DNA from 2 places in the Streptomyces sp. NPDC103540 genome. Region 2 is predicted to be linked to the other one. Evidence: riboswitches for the same ligand, from Rfam matches in the RefSeq annotation. Region 2 holds a riboswitch; the other holds the start of a gene.
What was found. Region 2 has a riboswitch for glycine ahead of gcvP (aminomethyl-transferring glycine dehydrogenase). Riboswitches for the same ligand answer to the same signal wherever they lie in the genome.
Positions count from the first base shown of each region.

Region 1: it holds a riboswitch for glycine, as region 2 does, so the genes downstream of both, gcvT (glycine cleavage system aminomethyltransferase GcvT) here and gcvP (aminomethyl-transferring glycine dehydrogenase) in region 2, are expected to answer to the same signal.

Region 1 covers NZ_JBVJMA010000005.1:242,198-250,110, forward strand. Annotated here, with positions in the region: gene ACZ6ZI_RS14455 (enhanced serine sensitivity protein SseB) at 1-37, opposite strand, end outside; gene ACZ6ZI_RS14460 (AAA family ATPase) at 80-748, opposite strand; glycine riboswitch at 922-1,025, shown strand; gene gcvT (glycine cleavage system aminomethyltransferase GcvT) at 1,213-2,328, shown strand; gene gcvH (glycine cleavage system protein GcvH) at 2,441-2,824, shown strand; gene glyA (serine hydroxymethyltransferase) at 2,842-4,098, shown strand; gene ACZ6ZI_RS14480 (APC family permease) at 4,277-5,932, shown strand; gene ACZ6ZI_RS14485 (L-serine ammonia-lyase) at 6,091-7,473, shown strand; gene ACZ6ZI_RS14490 (hypothetical protein) at 7,752-7,913, shown strand, end outside.
Region 2 covers NZ_JBVJMA010000019.1:122,919-130,831, forward strand. Annotated here, with positions in the region: gene ACZ6ZI_RS34630 (hypothetical protein) at 1-338, shown strand, start outside; gene ACZ6ZI_RS34635 (DUF5999 family protein) at 609-797, shown strand; gene gcvP (aminomethyl-transferring glycine dehydrogenase) at 931-3,816, opposite strand; glycine riboswitch at 4,013-4,111, opposite strand; gene ACZ6ZI_RS34645 (PRC-barrel domain-containing protein) at 4,236-4,595, shown strand; gene ACZ6ZI_RS34650 (DNA polymerase IV) at 4,573-5,979, opposite strand; gene ACZ6ZI_RS34655 (MerR family transcriptional regulator) at 6,080-6,721, opposite strand; gene ACZ6ZI_RS34660 (bifunctional nuclease family protein) at 6,962-7,435, opposite strand; gene ftsR (transcriptional regulator FtsR) at 7,499-7,913, opposite strand, start outside.

The DNA of each region.
Region 1 (7,913 bases), on a different contig from region 2:
GCTCCACCTCGTTCGCCGGCCAGCCGCTGCCCTGCATGTGCCGTTGCCTCCGTAGGTTCGGCGATGTGTCGTGCCGAGGCTACCGGCCCCGCCCTCGGCCCTCGAACGAGATGCGGGTCACCGCGGCGGCCGAGCGGCGGTCGAGCAGGACGGCCGAGGCGCAGCCCGCCGGCGGCCGGCCGGCCTCGGCCTCGCGCAGCAGCCGGCGCACGGCGCCGCGGTGGCGGGCGAAGGCGTACGCGGAGACGCGCCGGCCGCGGGCCTCCTGCCCGGAGAGGGCCTCCTCGGCGGTGGTGTCCAGCAGCAGCAGGTGCAGGGCGCGGCCGCGGCGGCGGGCGACGGCGGCCAGGGTCGCGCGCACCCAGCTCTGGGTGCCGCAGTCGTGGACGACCACAGAGTCGCCGGAGCTCAGCCGGCGCCACAGGCCCCAGTAGTGGGCGACGCGGACGGCGGGCCGGTAGACGGCGTAGGGCAGGGCGCCCGGCATGCGGCGCTCCCAGCGCTCGCGGACGTCCTGGGAGTCGATGCCCCCGCCCTCGGCGGCGCGCTTGATCAGGGTGCTCTTGCCGCCCCCCGGCAGGCCCGAGACCACGACGATGTCACCGGCGGCGAAGCCGAGCCGGTGGGGGCCGCGGGCCGGTGTGCCCCGCAGGTCCCGCACGCGGCCCGCCGCGCGGGCCGGTACGCCCCGCTGGGTGGGGACCGCGTCCACGGTCCCCGACGGTGTCACCACTTCGAATCTCCGCACAGTGCTCTCCCCCCGAAATCGGGCCGTGAAGGCCCCATGCCCACTGAGTGTAAAGAGACGGTAATCCGGCGGGCCCGGTTCCGCTCGTACGTTCTTGCGGGCCCCACCGCCCACTCCCGCGCGACCCGTGCAATGATGTGCGCCATCTGGACACCAACTGCATACCGGCCGCTTGAATCCGCGCGGGAGAGTCCCGGCAGGCCGCGAGGCCGTGCCCGGGCGCCGAAGGAGCAAGTACCTCCCTTGAATCTCTCAGGCCCCGTACCGCGTGGATGAGGCAGATCTGAAAAGCGAGCCGCGACACGCCCGTCCCCCGACGGGCGACGGCGCGCGCTCCACCCAAGGTGCAAGTCGAGGGCGCGCCGCGTACCCGCGGTAACTCTCGGCGAACCTCTCAGGTTCCGATGACAGATGGGGAGGATCGTCCTCGTCATGTCATGCCCTGGGACCCGGGAGCCACACCCATGAGCACTGCCCCCCGCCTGACCGCGCTCGACGCGCTGCACCGTTCGCTCGGTGCGACCATGACCGACTTCGCGGGCTGGGACATGCCGCTGCGCTACGCCAGTGAGCGCGAGGAGCACACCGCGGTACGCACCAAGGCCGGCCTCTTCGACCTCTCCCACATGGGCGAGATCACCCTGACCGGCCCGGAGGCCGTCAAGGCCCTGGACCACGCGCTGGTCGGCAACATCTCGACCGTCGGCGTCGGCCGAGCCCGCTACACGCACATCTGCGTGGAGGACGGCGGCATCCTGGACGACCTGATCGTCTACCGCCTGGGCGAGACGGAGTACATGGTCGTCGCCAACGCCTCGAACGCCCAGGTCGTGCTGGACGCGCTGACCGAGCGCGCGGCGGGCTTCGACGTCGAGGTCCGCGACGACCGCGACGCGTACGCGCTGATCGCCGTCCAGGGCCCCGAGTCCCCCGGCATCCTGGCCTCCCTGACCGACGCCGACCTGGACGGTCTCAAGTACTACGCCGGTCTGCCGGGCACCGTCGCGGGCGTGCCCGCGCTGATCGCCCGCACCGGCTACACGGGCGAGGACGGCTTCGAGCTGTTCGTGGCCCCCGAGCACGCGGTCGAGCTGTGGCAGGCCCTGACGAAGGCCGGCGAGGGCGTGGGCCTGGTCCCGTGCGGGCTGTCCTGCCGCGACACGCTGCGCCTGGAGGCGGGCATGCCGCTGTACGGGCACGAGCTGACCACCTCGCTGACCCCGTTCGACGCGGGTCTGGGCCGGGTCGTGAAGTTCGAGAAGGAGGGCGACTTCGTCGGTCGCGCCGCCCTGGAGGCCGCCGCCGAGCGCGCCGCCACGAACCCGCCGCGCAAGCTGGTCGGCCTGATCGCCGAGGGCCGCCGCGTCCCGCGCGCCGGCTTCCCGGTCGTCGCCGACGGCAAGGTCATCGGCGAGGTCACCTCCGGCGCCCCGTCCCCGACGCTGGGCAAGCCGATCGCCATGGCGTACGTCGACGCGGCGCACGCCGCGCCCGGCACCTCCGGCGTCGGCGTCGACATTCGCGGTACGCATGAGCCGTACGAGGTCGTGGCCCTGCCGTTCTACAAGCGGCAGAAGTAGCCCGCGGGGTCCGTGTCGTACGGCGCAGGCCGTGCGGCGGGGCTCCCGTACGCGTCTCACCACTCGAGACCACTGTTCGTATCCACTCCCCCGCATCCAGGAGAATCAGGTCATGAGCAACCCCCAGCAGCTGCGTTACACCAAGGAGCACGAGTGGCTGTCGGACGCCGTGGACGGCGTCGCGACGGTCGGCATCACGGAGTTCGCGGCCAACGCGCTCGGTGACGTCGTCTACGCCCAGCTCCCCGAGGTCGGCGAGAGCGTCACCGAGGGCGAGACCTGTGGCGAGCTGGAGTCGACCAAGTCGGTCAGCGACCTGTACTCCCCCGTCTCCGGCGAGGTCGTCGAGGCCAACCAGGACGTCGTGGACGACCCGGCGCTGGTCAACACGGCTCCGTTCGAGGGTGGCTGGCTGTTCAAGGTGCGTCTGTCGGAGGAGCCGAAGGACGTCCTGACGGCCGACGAGTACGCCGCGCTCACCCACTCCGACAACTGAGACCCCAGGGGAACTTGATGTCCGTCCTGAACACCCCCCTCCACGAGCTCGACCCGGACGTCGCCGCCGCCGTCGACGCCGAGCTCGTACGCCAGCAGTCGACCCTGGAAATGATCGCGTCGGAGAACTTCGCTCCCGTCGCCGTCATGGAGGCCCAGGGCTCGGTCCTGACCAACAAGTACGCCGAGGGCTACCCGGGCCGCCGCTACTACGGCGGTTGCGAGCACGTCGACGTGGTCGAGCAGATCGCGATCGACCGCATCAAGGCGCTGTTCGGCGCCGAGGCCGCGAACGTCCAGCCGCACTCCGGTGCGCAGGCCAACGCCGCCGCGATGTTCGCGCTGCTCAAGCCGGGCGACACGATCATGGGCCTGAACCTGGCCCACGGCGGTCACCTGACCCACGGCATGAAGATCAACTTCTCCGGCAAGCTCTACAACGTGGTCCCGTACCACGTGGACGAGACCGGCCAGGTCGACATGGCCGAGGTCGAGCGCCTCGCCAAGGAGTCCAAGCCGCAGCTGATCGTCGCGGGCTGGTCCGCCTACCCGCGCCAGCTGGACTTCGCCGCCTTCCGCCGCATCGCGGACGAGGTCGGCGCGTACCTGATGGTCGACATGGCGCACTTCGCGGGCCTGGTCGCCGCCGGTCTGCACCCGAACCCGGTGCCGCACGCCCACGTCGTCACCACCACCACGCACAAGACCCTCGGTGGTCCGCGCGGCGGCGTCATCCTGTCGACGCAGGAGCTGGCCAAGAAGATCAACTCCGCGGTCTTCCCGGGTCAGCAGGGCGGCCCGCTGGAGCACGTGATCGCGGCCAAGGCGGTCTCCTTCAAGGTGGCGGCCTCGCCCGAGTTCAAGGAGCGCCAGGAGCGCACCCTGGAGGGCGCGAAGATCATCGCCGAGCGTCTGGTGCAGCCGGACGTCACCGAGGTCGGCGTCTCCGTCCTGTCCGGCGGCACCGACGTGCACCTGGTCCTCGTCGACCTGCGCAACTCGGAGCTGGACGGCCAGCAGGCCGAGGACCGCCTCCACGAGGTCGGCATCACGGTCAACCGCAACGCCATCCCGAACGACCCGCGGCCGCCGATGGTCACCTCGGGTCTGCGGATCGGCACGCCGGCCCTGGCCACGCGCGGTTTCGGCGCCGAGGACTTCACCGAGGTCGCCGAGATCATCGCCCAGGCCCTGAAGCCCTCGTACGACAGCGAGGACCTCAAGGCCCGCGTCTCCGCGCTCGCCGCGAAGCACCCGCTGTACCCGTCGCTCTAGTCGCGGGCTCGGGAAGGGCCCGACCCGCCGTGCGCCGGCGTCCGTCGCCGTGCACGGGGTCGGGCCCTTTTCATGACCAAAGCCCCAGGCGGATGCGGCCCATTGCCACTGATTCATCCAAAAAATGGCAAATAGGCTTCGAATAAAAGGCATCCTCTGGCAGGACGGACACGGACCCATGGACATGAGCGCGGCGAACAGGAAGGGACTCAGTCTCTTCGCGCTGATCATGATCGGCATCGGCTCGATCTTCGGATCCGGCTGGCTCTTCGGGGCCGGTACGGCCGCCCAGGTCGCGGGTCCGGCCGCACTGGTCGCCTGGGTCATCGGCGCGGTGTTCATCGGCATGATCGCCATGTCCTACGCCGAGGTGGGCGCGGCCTACCCGATCCCCGGCGGCATGGCCCGCTACGGCGCCATCTCGCACGGTCCCGTGCTCGGCTTCGTCACGGGCTGGGCGGTGTGGATCGCGGTCGCCTCGCTCATCCCGATCGAGTCGATCGCGGCCACCCAGTACATGTCCTCCTGGAGCTTCGGCTGGGCGAAGGACCTGGTGGACGCGGGGTCGCACCAGCTGACCCCCTTCGGCATGGGCGTGGCGCTCGTGCTGACCGTGCTGCTGTGGCTGTCCTGCTACTGGTCCGTCCAGCTCCTCGCGAAGATCAACGCGGGCCTGACCCTGGTGAAGTTCGCCATTCCGGTCCTGGCCGTGGTCGCGCTGGTCGCCTCCGGCTTCCACACGGAGAACTTCCAGGCCCACGGGGGCTTCGCCCCGAACGGCTGGACCGCCGTGCTGACCGCCGTCACCACCTCCGGCGTGGTCTTCGCCTTCAACGGCTTCCAGGCCGTGGTCAACCTCGGCGGCGCGGCCAAGAACCCGGGCCGGGCCATCCCGATCGCCCTGGTGGGCGCCCTGTCCCTGGGCCTGGTCATCTACCTCGCCCTCCAGGCGGCCTTCCTGGGTTCCGTACCGCCGGAGCACCTGGCGCAGGCCGGCGGCTGGTCGGGCGTGAACTTCAACTCCCCGTTCGCCGAGCTCGCCAAGCTCCTGATGATCCACTGGGTGGTGGTGATGCTCCAGTTCGGCGCCTTCATCTCCCCCGCCGGCTCCAACATCGCCAACGTGGCCTCCGCCGCCTACATGGTGCAGAACCTCTCCGAGACCGGCTTCTTCCCCAAGCGGCTCAAGGAGACGCACCCCGTCTACGGCACCGCCCGCCCGGCGATGTGGATGAACCTCGGCTTCTCGGTCCTGCTCCTGGTGACCGTGGGCCACAGCTGGAAGACCCTGGCCCCGATCATCTCGGCCGCGATGGTGATCTCGTACCTGATCGGCCCGATCGCGGTGGGCGTCTTCCGCCGCACCAAGCCCGACCTGCCCCGCCCGTTCCGACTTCCCGCCGCACGCGTCCTGTGCCCGCTGACCTTCGTCTTCGCCGCCTGCGCCCTGTACTGGTCGAAGTGGCCGAACACCGGCATCGTCACCGCCCTGACCCTGCTGGCCGCCCCGATCGCCGCGCTGGTGCTCTCCCGCAAGGGCGAGCGGAACCTGGCCCGCCAGTTCGCCCCCGCGTGGTGGATCGTCTTCTTCCTGGGCGCCCTGTCGCTGCTGTCCTACCTCGGCTCCACCGACTTCGGCGGCCGGGGCACCATCCCCGGCGGCCTCGACATCCTCCTCGTCGCGGGCATGGCGCTCGTCACGTACTTCTGGGCCGTCGAGGCCGGCGTCCGGGCCCACCGGGCCGGTCTGCCCGGCCCCGACCCGGTCCTGGACGGGGTCGAGGGCCCGGCGCGGCCCGCCGGAGCACCGGAGCGCGAGCTGACCCACGCCTGACCGCCACGTCCGGCAGCCGAACCGTTCACTTCCACGCGATACGCTCGTCTGCCGGACAAAATCCGCAGATCCACCGCCCGCACCACCAGCACCGCCCGCACCGCCAGCACCACCACCCCTGCCCCTCACCACCCACGAGCAGACAAGGGAGTCCGCCAGTGGCCATCTCCGTCTTCGACCTCTTCTCCATCGGCATCGGCCCCTCCTCCTCCCACACGGTCGGCCCGATGCGCGCCGCACGCATGTTCGTGACGCGGCTGAAGAAGGACGGCGTCCTCGCCCAGACCGCGTCCGTGCGCGCGGAGCTCTTCGGCTCCCTCGGCGCGACCGGCCACGGCCACGGCACCCCCAAGGCGGTCCTGCTCGGCCTGGAGGGCCACTCCCCTCGCACGGTCGACGTGGAGACGGCCGACGACGAGGTGGAGCGGATCCGCAAGAGCGGGCGCCTGCGCCTGCTGGGCACCGAGATAGGCGATGTCCACGAGATCGCCTTCGACGAGCCGAACCAGCTGATCCTGCACCGCCGCCGCTCGCTGCCGTACCACGCGAACGGCATGACCCTCTTCGCCTACGACGCCTCCGGCGCCCCGCTGCTGGAGAAGACCTACTACTCGGTCGGCGGCGGCTTCGTCGTCGACGAGGACGCGGTCGGCGAGGACCGGATCAAGCTAGACGACACGGTGCTGAAGTACCCCTTCCGCTCGGGCGACGAGATGCTGCGCCTCGCCAACGAGACCGGCCTGTCGATCTCCTCCCTGATGCTGGAGAACGAGAAGGCCTGGCGCACGGAGGAGGAGATCCGCGAGGGCCTCCTGGAGATCTGGCGGGTCATGCAGTCCTGCGTCTCGCGCGGCATGTCCCGCGAGGGCATCCTCCCGGGCGGCCTGCGCGTCAAGCGCCGCGCCGCGTCCACGGCCCGCCAGCTGCGCACCGAGGGCGACCCGATGATGCACCGCAGCGAGTGGACCACCATCTACGCGATGGCCGTCAACGAGGAGAACGCCGCGGGCGGGCGCGTGGTGACCGCCCCGACCAACGGCGCGGCGGGCGTGCTGCCGGCCGTCCTGCACTACTACACGAACTTCGTGCCGGGCGCCGACGAGGACGGCGTGGTCCGCTTCCTCCTCGCCGCGGGCGCGATCGGCATGCTGTTCAAGGAGAACGCCTCCATCTCCGGCGCCGAGGTCGGCTGCCAGGGCGAGGTGGGCTCCGCCTGCTCCATGGCGGCGGGCGCCCTCGCCGAGGTGCTGGGCGGCACCCCGGAGCAGGTCGAGAACGCGGCCGAGATCGGCATGGAGCACAACCTCGGCCTGACCTGCGACCCCGTCGGCGGCCTGGTGCAGATCCCCTGCATCGAGCGCAACGGCATGGCGGCGGTCAAGGCCGTCACCGCCGCGAAGATGGCGATGCGCGGCGACGGCAGCCACAAGGTCTCCCTCGACAAGGTCATCAAGACCATGAAGGAGACCGGCGCCGACATGAAGATCAAGTACAAGGAGACCGCCCGCGGCGGTCTCGCGGTCAACGTCATCGAGTGCTGACGGCGGGCCGGGCGGCCGGGAGGTCGCCCGGCACGGCACGGCCCCGACCGGGCCCCTCCACGACGGACGACCCGACGAGGGACGACTCGAAGAAAGATGAATCGACCACCGATTTCAGGTTTGGATCGGGTTGATCACGCTTGCGAGGGAAGAACCCGGTCTGGGCTGGTTTCTCGATGATCACGTACGCAAGGCTGGTCCCACGACGTCGGGCTCATCCGGGGCGGCCGGCCAACCGCCCTGACCCCCTTGGTTTTTGCGTACTGGAGGACTTCACCATGGCAAGCATCCGCAGCATCCGTGTGATGGCGGCTGTCGCATCGCTCCCCCTCGCCGCCGTGCTCCTGTCGGGCGTGGCGCAGGCGGACAACGGGGCCGGCGCCGCGGGCACCGCCTCGAACGCGGCCCTCGCCGGCATCCTCGGCAGCGGAGTCGGGGGC
Region 2 (7,913 bases):
ACGGCTGGACCTTCTCCCACTTCTTCGAGGGCCCCTACGTCGCGGCCACCGAACGGGCCCTGCGCCAGGCCGAGTCGCTCGGCAAGAGCTACCAGCCGCGCCTGCTGTCCGTACCCGAGCTGTACATGCTGACCCTGTGGCTGCACGGGGCGGTCGGCGCCGACGCCGCCGCCGGCCTGCCCGCCGCCACCGACCTGCTGGTGCCACTCGCCCCCGCCCCGCCCGGCATCGCCCCGTACCGCCCGCACACCGTGTCCGAGCTGCTCCCCGTACTGACCCACCGGCTGACCCCGCCGGCCCCTCCCGTCCCTCCGACCCTGGCCGCCCCGGCCGCCTGAGGCCGCCCACCCATCCGGCCCATCCGGCCTAGTCCGCTCGGGTCATCCGCGAACCACCCAAAATGACAGGGGAGTTGGCCTGAACCGCCCGCACGGGTGATGCGTCCTCAATCCATGAGGACAGCTGCCGGGAAATACCTGCGAAGCAGCCGTCGTGGGGGAAGACTGAGGACATCCTCCCCGCAGGTGCGGGGACGACCCAGGGGGACGGCCATGAATCACGCATCGAGCCGTAGCGAACAGACCACACCGCAGCGAAAGAACGCATCCATGTGCCAGCACCAGCCTGCCTGCCCGTCATCAGAGTCCGCCGACCGGGAGGCCGCGCGCCCGGTGGCCAACCACCCGGAACAGGGCTGGAGCCTGCTGTGCAACGGCGTCCTGCTCTTCGAGGACACCGGTGAACTCCTGCCGGACGGCCAGATCATCGCCCCGCACCGCCCGCTCGCGGCGGCGTAGCGGCCGACGGGCACGCACGGGCGGACGTACGCACGCACGGACGCACGAGAAGGGGCCGGTCCCGGAGCGCGAAGCTCCGGGACCGGCCCCTTCGACGTGTCCCCACGTCACGGCGGCGGACCGCCGGGCGGGATCAGTTGTCGTACTCGTCCAGCGGCGGGCAGGAGCACACCAGGTTGCGGTCGCCGAAGGCGCCGTCGATCCGGCGCACCGGCGGCCAGTACTTCTCGGACGGGTTCACGCCACCCGGGAAGACCGCGTCCTCACGGCTGTACGGGTGGTTCCACTCGCCGCCCAGGGCCGCGGCCGTGTGCGGGGCGTTGGCCAGCGGGTTGTCCTCCAGCGGCCACTCGCCGCCCGCGACCCGCTCGATCTCGTGACGAATGGCGATCATCGCGTCGCAGAAGCGGTCGATCTCGGCGAGGTCCTCGGACTCCGTCGGCTCGATCATCAGCGTGCCGGCGACCGGGAAGGACATGGTCGGCGCGTGGAAGCCGTAGTCGATCAGGCGCTTGGCGATGTCGTCGACGCTGACGCCCGTCGCCTTCGACAGCGGACGCAGGTCGATGATGCACTCGTGGGCCACCAGGTTGCCCGGGCCGGTGTAGAGCACCGGGTAGTGCGGCTCCAGGCGCTTGGCGATGTAGTTCGCGCCGAGCACGGCCACCTGGGTGGCGCGCTTGAGGCCCTCGCCACCCATCAGGCGGACGTACGACCAGGAGATCGGCAGGATGCCCGCCGAACCCCACGGGGCGGCGGAGATCGGACCGACGCCGGTCTCCGGACCCGCGGTCGGCTGGAGCGGGTGGTTGGGCAGGTACGGGGCCAGGTGCGCCCGGACCCCGACCGGGCCGACGCCCGGGCCACCGCCGCCGTGCGGGATGCAGAAGGTCTTGTGCAGGTTCAGGTGCGAGACGTCGCCGCCGAAGTGACCCGGCTTGGCGAGGCCGACCAGGGCGTTCAGGTTGGCGCCGTCGACGTAGACCTGACCGCCGGCCTCGTGCACCTGCGCGCAGATGTCGGCGACGTGCTCCTCGAACACGCCGTGGGTCGACGGGTAGGTGATCATCAGCACGGCCAGCTCGTCACGGTACTGCTCGATCTTGGCCCGCAGGTCCGCGGCGTCGACCTCGCCGTCATCGGCGGTCTTGACGACGACGACCTTCATGCCGGCCATCACGGCGCTCGCCGCGTTCGTGCCGTGCGCCGAGGACGGGATGAGGCAGATGGTGCGCTGCTCGTCGCCGTTGGCCCGGTGGTAGGCGCGGACGGCCAGCAGCCCGGCCAGCTCGCCCTGGGAGCCGGCGTTCGGCTGGATGGAGACCTTGTCGTAGCCGGTGACCTCGCAGAGACGTTCCTCCAGCTCGGTGATGAGCGTGAGGTACCCCTCGGCCTGCTCGACCGGGGCGAACGGGTGCAGCTGACCGAACTCGGGCCAGGTGACCGGCTCCATCTCGGTGGTCGCGTTGAGCTTCATGGTGCAGGAGCCCAGCGGGATCATGCCGCGGTCCAGCGCGTAGTCCTTGTCCGAGAGGCGGCGCAGGTAGCGCAGCATCGCGGTCTCGCTGCGGTGCTGGTGGAAGACCGGGTGGGTCAGGTACTCGTCCGAACGCAGCAGGCCCTCGGGCAGGGCGTCGGCGACGGAGGCGTCCAGCGCCTCGATGTCGGCGGTGACGCCGAAGGCGGCCCAGACGGCCTCGACGTCCGCGCGCAGCGTGGTCTCGTCGCAGGAGACGGAGACGTGGTCGGCGTCGACGCGGAAGAGGTTGACGCCGCCCTCGCGGGCCGCGGCGACGACCTCGGCGGCCTTGCCGGGCACCCGGGCGGTGACCGTGTCGAAGAAGGAGCCGTGCGTGACCTCGACCCCGCCGGCCGTCAGGCCCGCGGCCAGGATCGCGGCGTAGCGGTGGGTGCGACGGGCGATCGTGCGCAGGCCCTCGGGGCCGTGGTAGACGGCGTACATGCCGGCCATGACCGCGAGGAGCACCTGGGCGGTACAGATGTTGCTGGTGGCCTTCTCGCGGCGGATGTGCTGCTCGCGGGTCTGGAGCGCCAGGCGGTAGGCCTTGTTGCCGTCCGCGTCCACGGAGACGCCGACGAGGCGACCGGGCAGGGAGCGGGCGTGCTTGTCCTGGACGGCCATGTAGCCGGCGTGCGGGCCGCCGAAGCCCATCGGGACGCCGAAGCGCTGGGTGGTGCCGACGGCGATGTCCGCGCCGAGGGAGCCCGGGGAGGCCAGCAGGGTCAGGGCGAGCAGGTCGGCGGAGACGGCGACGATCGCGCCGAGCCCGTGCGCCTGGTCGATGACCGTCTTGATCTCGCGCACCGCGCCGGAGGCACCGGGGTACTGGACCAGGACGCCGTAGACGCCGCGCTCGGCGATCTCGGCCGGGATGCCGTCGGAGAGGTCCGCGACGACGACCTCGATGCCGATGGGCTCGGCGCGGGTCTCGATGACGGCGATGGTCTGCGGCAGGGCGTCGGCGTCGACGAGGAAGACGTTGCCCTTGGACCTGCCGACGCGGCGGGCCAGGGTCATGGCCTCGGCGGCGGCGGTGCCCTCGTCGAGCAGGGAGGCACCGGAGGTCGGCAGACCGGTCAGGTCGGCGACGACGGTCTGGAAGTTCAGCAGCGCTTCGAGGCGGCCCTGCGAGATCTCGGGCTGGTAGGGCGTGTACGCCGTGTACCAGGCCGGGTTCTCCATGACGTTGCGCAGGATGACCGGCGGGGTGAAGGTCCCGTAGTAGCCGAGGCCGATCATGGAGGTGAGGACCTGGTTGCGGTCGGCGAGCGAGCGCAGCTCGGCGAGGACCTCGGCCTCGGTCCGCGCCTCGGGCAGGTTCAGCGCCTCGGCGGTCTTGATGACATCCGGCACCGCGGCGGCGGTGAGTTCGTCCAGGGAGCCGTAGCCCACCTGGGCGAGCATCTTCGCCTGCGCCTCGGCATCCGGGCCGATGTGGCGCTGCTCGAAGGGGATGCCCTGCTCCAGCTGAGCGAGCGGAATGCGGTTGGCGGTCATGACGGAGGCCTCCTGGTCGTATGACCTGCGAGGGGCACCACGGCGCGGGCACCCGGACGGCCTCCCCCTCTGTCATCTCAACCTGAGAGCTTCACCGGGCCCCACGGGGGTCTCCCGTGCGGTCCGGCTTTCACCGTCGGTGAGGCGCGGAACCGGTACTGCGTGCCCGGTACCGCCCCTGCTTTCCAGAGTGGCCTCGTCGCGTGCGGTACGTATGCCTGAGAGATTCCGGGGAGGATTTGCTCCTTCGGCGCCTCCGTCGAGCTCACTCGGAGGACTCTCCCGCACAGGGTCAACAGCCGTCACCCAGCCTACCAGCGGGGATCCGGGGCCTCCCTCGAGTGGCCCCCCATCCCGATATGCCCTTCTGTAGTCATTACGGATGAGTTGTGAACCGCGTGCGACCAGACGGAGGGACCGTGCAGACCGACATCGATCCGCGCAGCCTGATCGGCCGCAAGGCATTCGACCGCAACGGCGCCAAGATCGGCACCGTGGACGAGGTCTACCTCGACGATGCCACGGGAGTGCCGGAATGGGCCGCCGTCCGGACCGGCCTCTTCGGCCGGGACGCCTTCGTCCCCCTGGAACCCAGCGAGGTCGTGGACGACGCCCTGCGCGTGCCCTTCGACCGTTCCCTGATCAGGGACGCCCCCGACTTCGGGGTGGGTCGCCACCTCTCCCCCGAGCAGGAACTCCAGCTCTACCACCACTACGGCCTGGACGTGACCCTCCCCGAGGACGTCCGCGGCCCCCTCACCCCTCCGGAGAAGCCGTAGGGAGGTCCGGGGACGCCTCCCCCACCAGGGGCAGCGGCTCGGAGGTCTCCAGTTCCGGGTCGTCCACCCGGAAGGTACGGACCCGCCCGGGCGGCGATCCCGGCCGCTCGAACCGTACGGTGACCCGCCCGACGCCGCTGCCCTGCACCCATCCGGCCCCGTACACCGCGTGCCGTACGTCGCTCCCCGCCGGCCAGTGCCGTGCGGCGGCCCGCTCCGGCTCCCCGGACGGCTCCTCGGGCGCCGCGTCCCCCTCCTGCCCGGCCGCCTCCCGCGGCGCGCCCGTCGTCCCGTCCCCCGCCTCCCCCTCGGTGCGGGCCTGGGCGAAGAGGTCCTCCTGGGTGTAGTCGGCGAGCCCCGTCACGCCGACGCCCAGCAGCCGTACGCCGCCCGTGGTGTCGACGCCCTCCAGCAGTCGCGCCGCCGCCTCCCGGACGACCGCCGGGTCGTCGGTCGGCCCGCGCAGGGTCTCGGAGCGGGTCAGGGTGGAGAAGTCGTAGCGGCGCACCTTCAGGACGATCGTCCGTCCCGAGTGCCCGGAGGCGCGCAGTCGCACCACGCAGCGGTCGGCGAGCCGCGCCACCTCCCCGCGGATGCGGACGCGGTCGTGCAGGTCCACGTCGAAGGTGTCCTCGACGGACACGGACTTCGCGTCCCGTTCGGCCACCACGGGCCGGTCGTCCAGTCCGAGCGCCATCCGGTACAGGCCGACCCCGTGGGCCCGGCCGACCATCCGCACCAGCTCGTCCTCGCCCGCCTCCGCCAGGTCCCCCACGGTGGTGATGCCGGCCCGCCGCAGGTGTTCCCCGGTGGCCGGCCCCACCCCGGGCAGGGTCCGCACCGGCATCGGCGCGAGCAGCTCCCGCTCGGTACCGGGCTCGATCAGCAGCAGACCGTTCGGCTTGGCCTCCTCGGAGGCCACCTTGGCCAGCATCTTCGACCCGGCCAGGCCCACCGAGCCGCTCAGTCCGGTCAGGGCCGCGATGTCGGCGCGCAGCCGTTCCCCGGTGGCGCGGGCGCCCGGCGCGTCGAAGGCCCGCCCACCCGCCTCCAGGTCCACGAAGGCCTCGTCCAGGCTGAGGGGCTCCACCAGGGGCGACAGCTCCCGCAGCAGGCCCATGACGAGGTCGCTGACCTGCCGGTAGAGGGTGAAGCGGGGGTGGACGTAGGCGCCGTTCGGGCAGAGCCTGCGGGCCTGCGCGGTCGGCATCGCCGAGTGCACCCCGTACCGTCTGGCCTCGTAGGAGGCGGTGGCGACCACGCCGCGCGGTCCGAGCCCGCCGACGATCACGGCCTTCCCGCGCAGACTGGGCTTCGACGCCTGCTCCACCGCGGCGTAGAAGGCGTCCATGTCCAGGTGCAGGATGGTCGGCGCGGTTCTCACACCCCGATGCTGCCCTACGGCTCTGACAGCGCGCCGCAGCCGCCCCACGGGCCCGCGGGGATCCGCGCGCGGCGCGCGGCGAGGGCCCGTACCGGGGAGGTCAGCCGGCGCGGTTGCGGCGGGCCGCCAGCTCGTCGGCCGGGTTGTGGCCGACCACGGTCTCGCCGGTGTCCACGCGCTCGCCGTGCAGCTGCGACAGCGCGCTCTCGACGTCGCGCCAGACGACCCCCACGGCGATGCCGAAGACGCCCTGCCCGCCCTGGAGCAGGCTGACGACCTGGTCCGGGGAGGTGCACTCGTAGACGGTCGCCCCGTCGCTCATCAGCGTCATGCGTTCGAGGTCGGAGAAACCCCGGTCGCGCAGGTGCCGGACGGCGGTGCGGATGTTCTGGAGCGCGACCCCGGTGTCGAGGAAGCGCTTCACGATCTTGAGGACGACCACGTCGCGGAAGCTGTAGAGCCGCTGCGTGCCCGACCCGTAGGCCGGTCTCACGCTGGGCTCCACGAGGCCGGTGCGCGCCCAGTAGTCGAGCTGGCGGTAGGTGATCCCGGCCGCGGCGCAGGCCGTGGGGCCCCGGTAGCCGACCTGTTCGGGCGTCGGATCCTCACTCACCGGCCCCACCGCCGGGGCCGCCGCCGGCTGACGGTGCGCGGGACCAGCCGCAGCACCGCGCATCGGGTACGACCCGCCATCACTGCGCGCGGGGGTGCCCCCGGTCGTACCGTCGCCCGTGATCCTCACGCCGACCCTCCGTCCTTGACCTGCCATCTTGAAGGTAGGCAGTGACCAGGGGTGCGTCAACGATCGCCACACTCGGCACGCCGAGTGATAATCACCCTGAGAGTGGTTTCCCGTACCCCATTGCGGGGAAAGGCTACTCGAATGGGCTGAAAGTTCCGGGAGTACGACGCGGCCCGTGTTTCACGAAGGGCCCGGTCCCGAGCCCCTCACGACCACGGTGCGCCACCCCCGCCGGGTCCGCTACTGGGGGCCCGTGCCGAAGTCCTCCGGCGAGATCTGGTCGAGGAATTCACGGAACTTCTCCACCTCGTCCTCCTGCTCGTCGGGAATCGCGATTCCGGCGTCGTCGAGGACGCCGTCACTGCCGTAGATCGGCGTCCCCGTCCGCAGGGCCAGCGCTATGGCGTCGGATGGCCTCGCGCTCACCTCGACCCCGCTGGCGAAGACCAGCTCCGCGTAGAAGACGCCCTCCCGCAGATCCGTGATGCGGACCTCGGTGAGCTCCTCACCGACCGCCTCCAGCACGTCCTTGAACAGGTCGTGCGTCAGCGGCCGGGCAGGGGCCATCCCCTGCTGCGCGAAGGCAATGGCGGTCGCCTCCCCTGGACCGATCCAGATGGGGAGGTACCGATCGCCTCCCACTTCACGCAGGAGCACGATCGGTTGGTTGGAGGGCATTTCCACCCGGACACCCACAACGTCGAGCTCGTTCACACAGCAACCCTAGGACCTGCCCGGCAGGTTTGGGTAGTCGGGGCCGCACGACGGACCTCCCGGTCAGCGCAACCGGACCCCGAGCGCGGTCTGCACCAAGGCCTCGTGAAGCCTTACGCACAGCCCCGCGAGCTCCTTGGTCGTGGCCTCCGCGTGCGTCCGGGTCTGCGGATTGCGGTGCCGGCGCAGGGGCGCGACGACCTGTTCCACGAGTCCGGCCTCGCGGTCCGCGGCCGCTTTCATAGCGCGCAGATGGCGGGGTTCGAGCCCGAATCGACCGAGGTCCGCGATCAACCGGGCCACGGTGACCGCCTCGGCGTCGAATCCACCGTCGGGAGCCTCGCTGACGAGCCCGTACGACTCCCACTCCACGAGCCGGACCTCGTCCACCTCCGCGGCGGCGATCAGCTCGGCACGGCCCACCCGTGCGACGGTCGGCGGCCCGCCGCCCGCCTCCCCGTACAGGGGCGCGGGGACG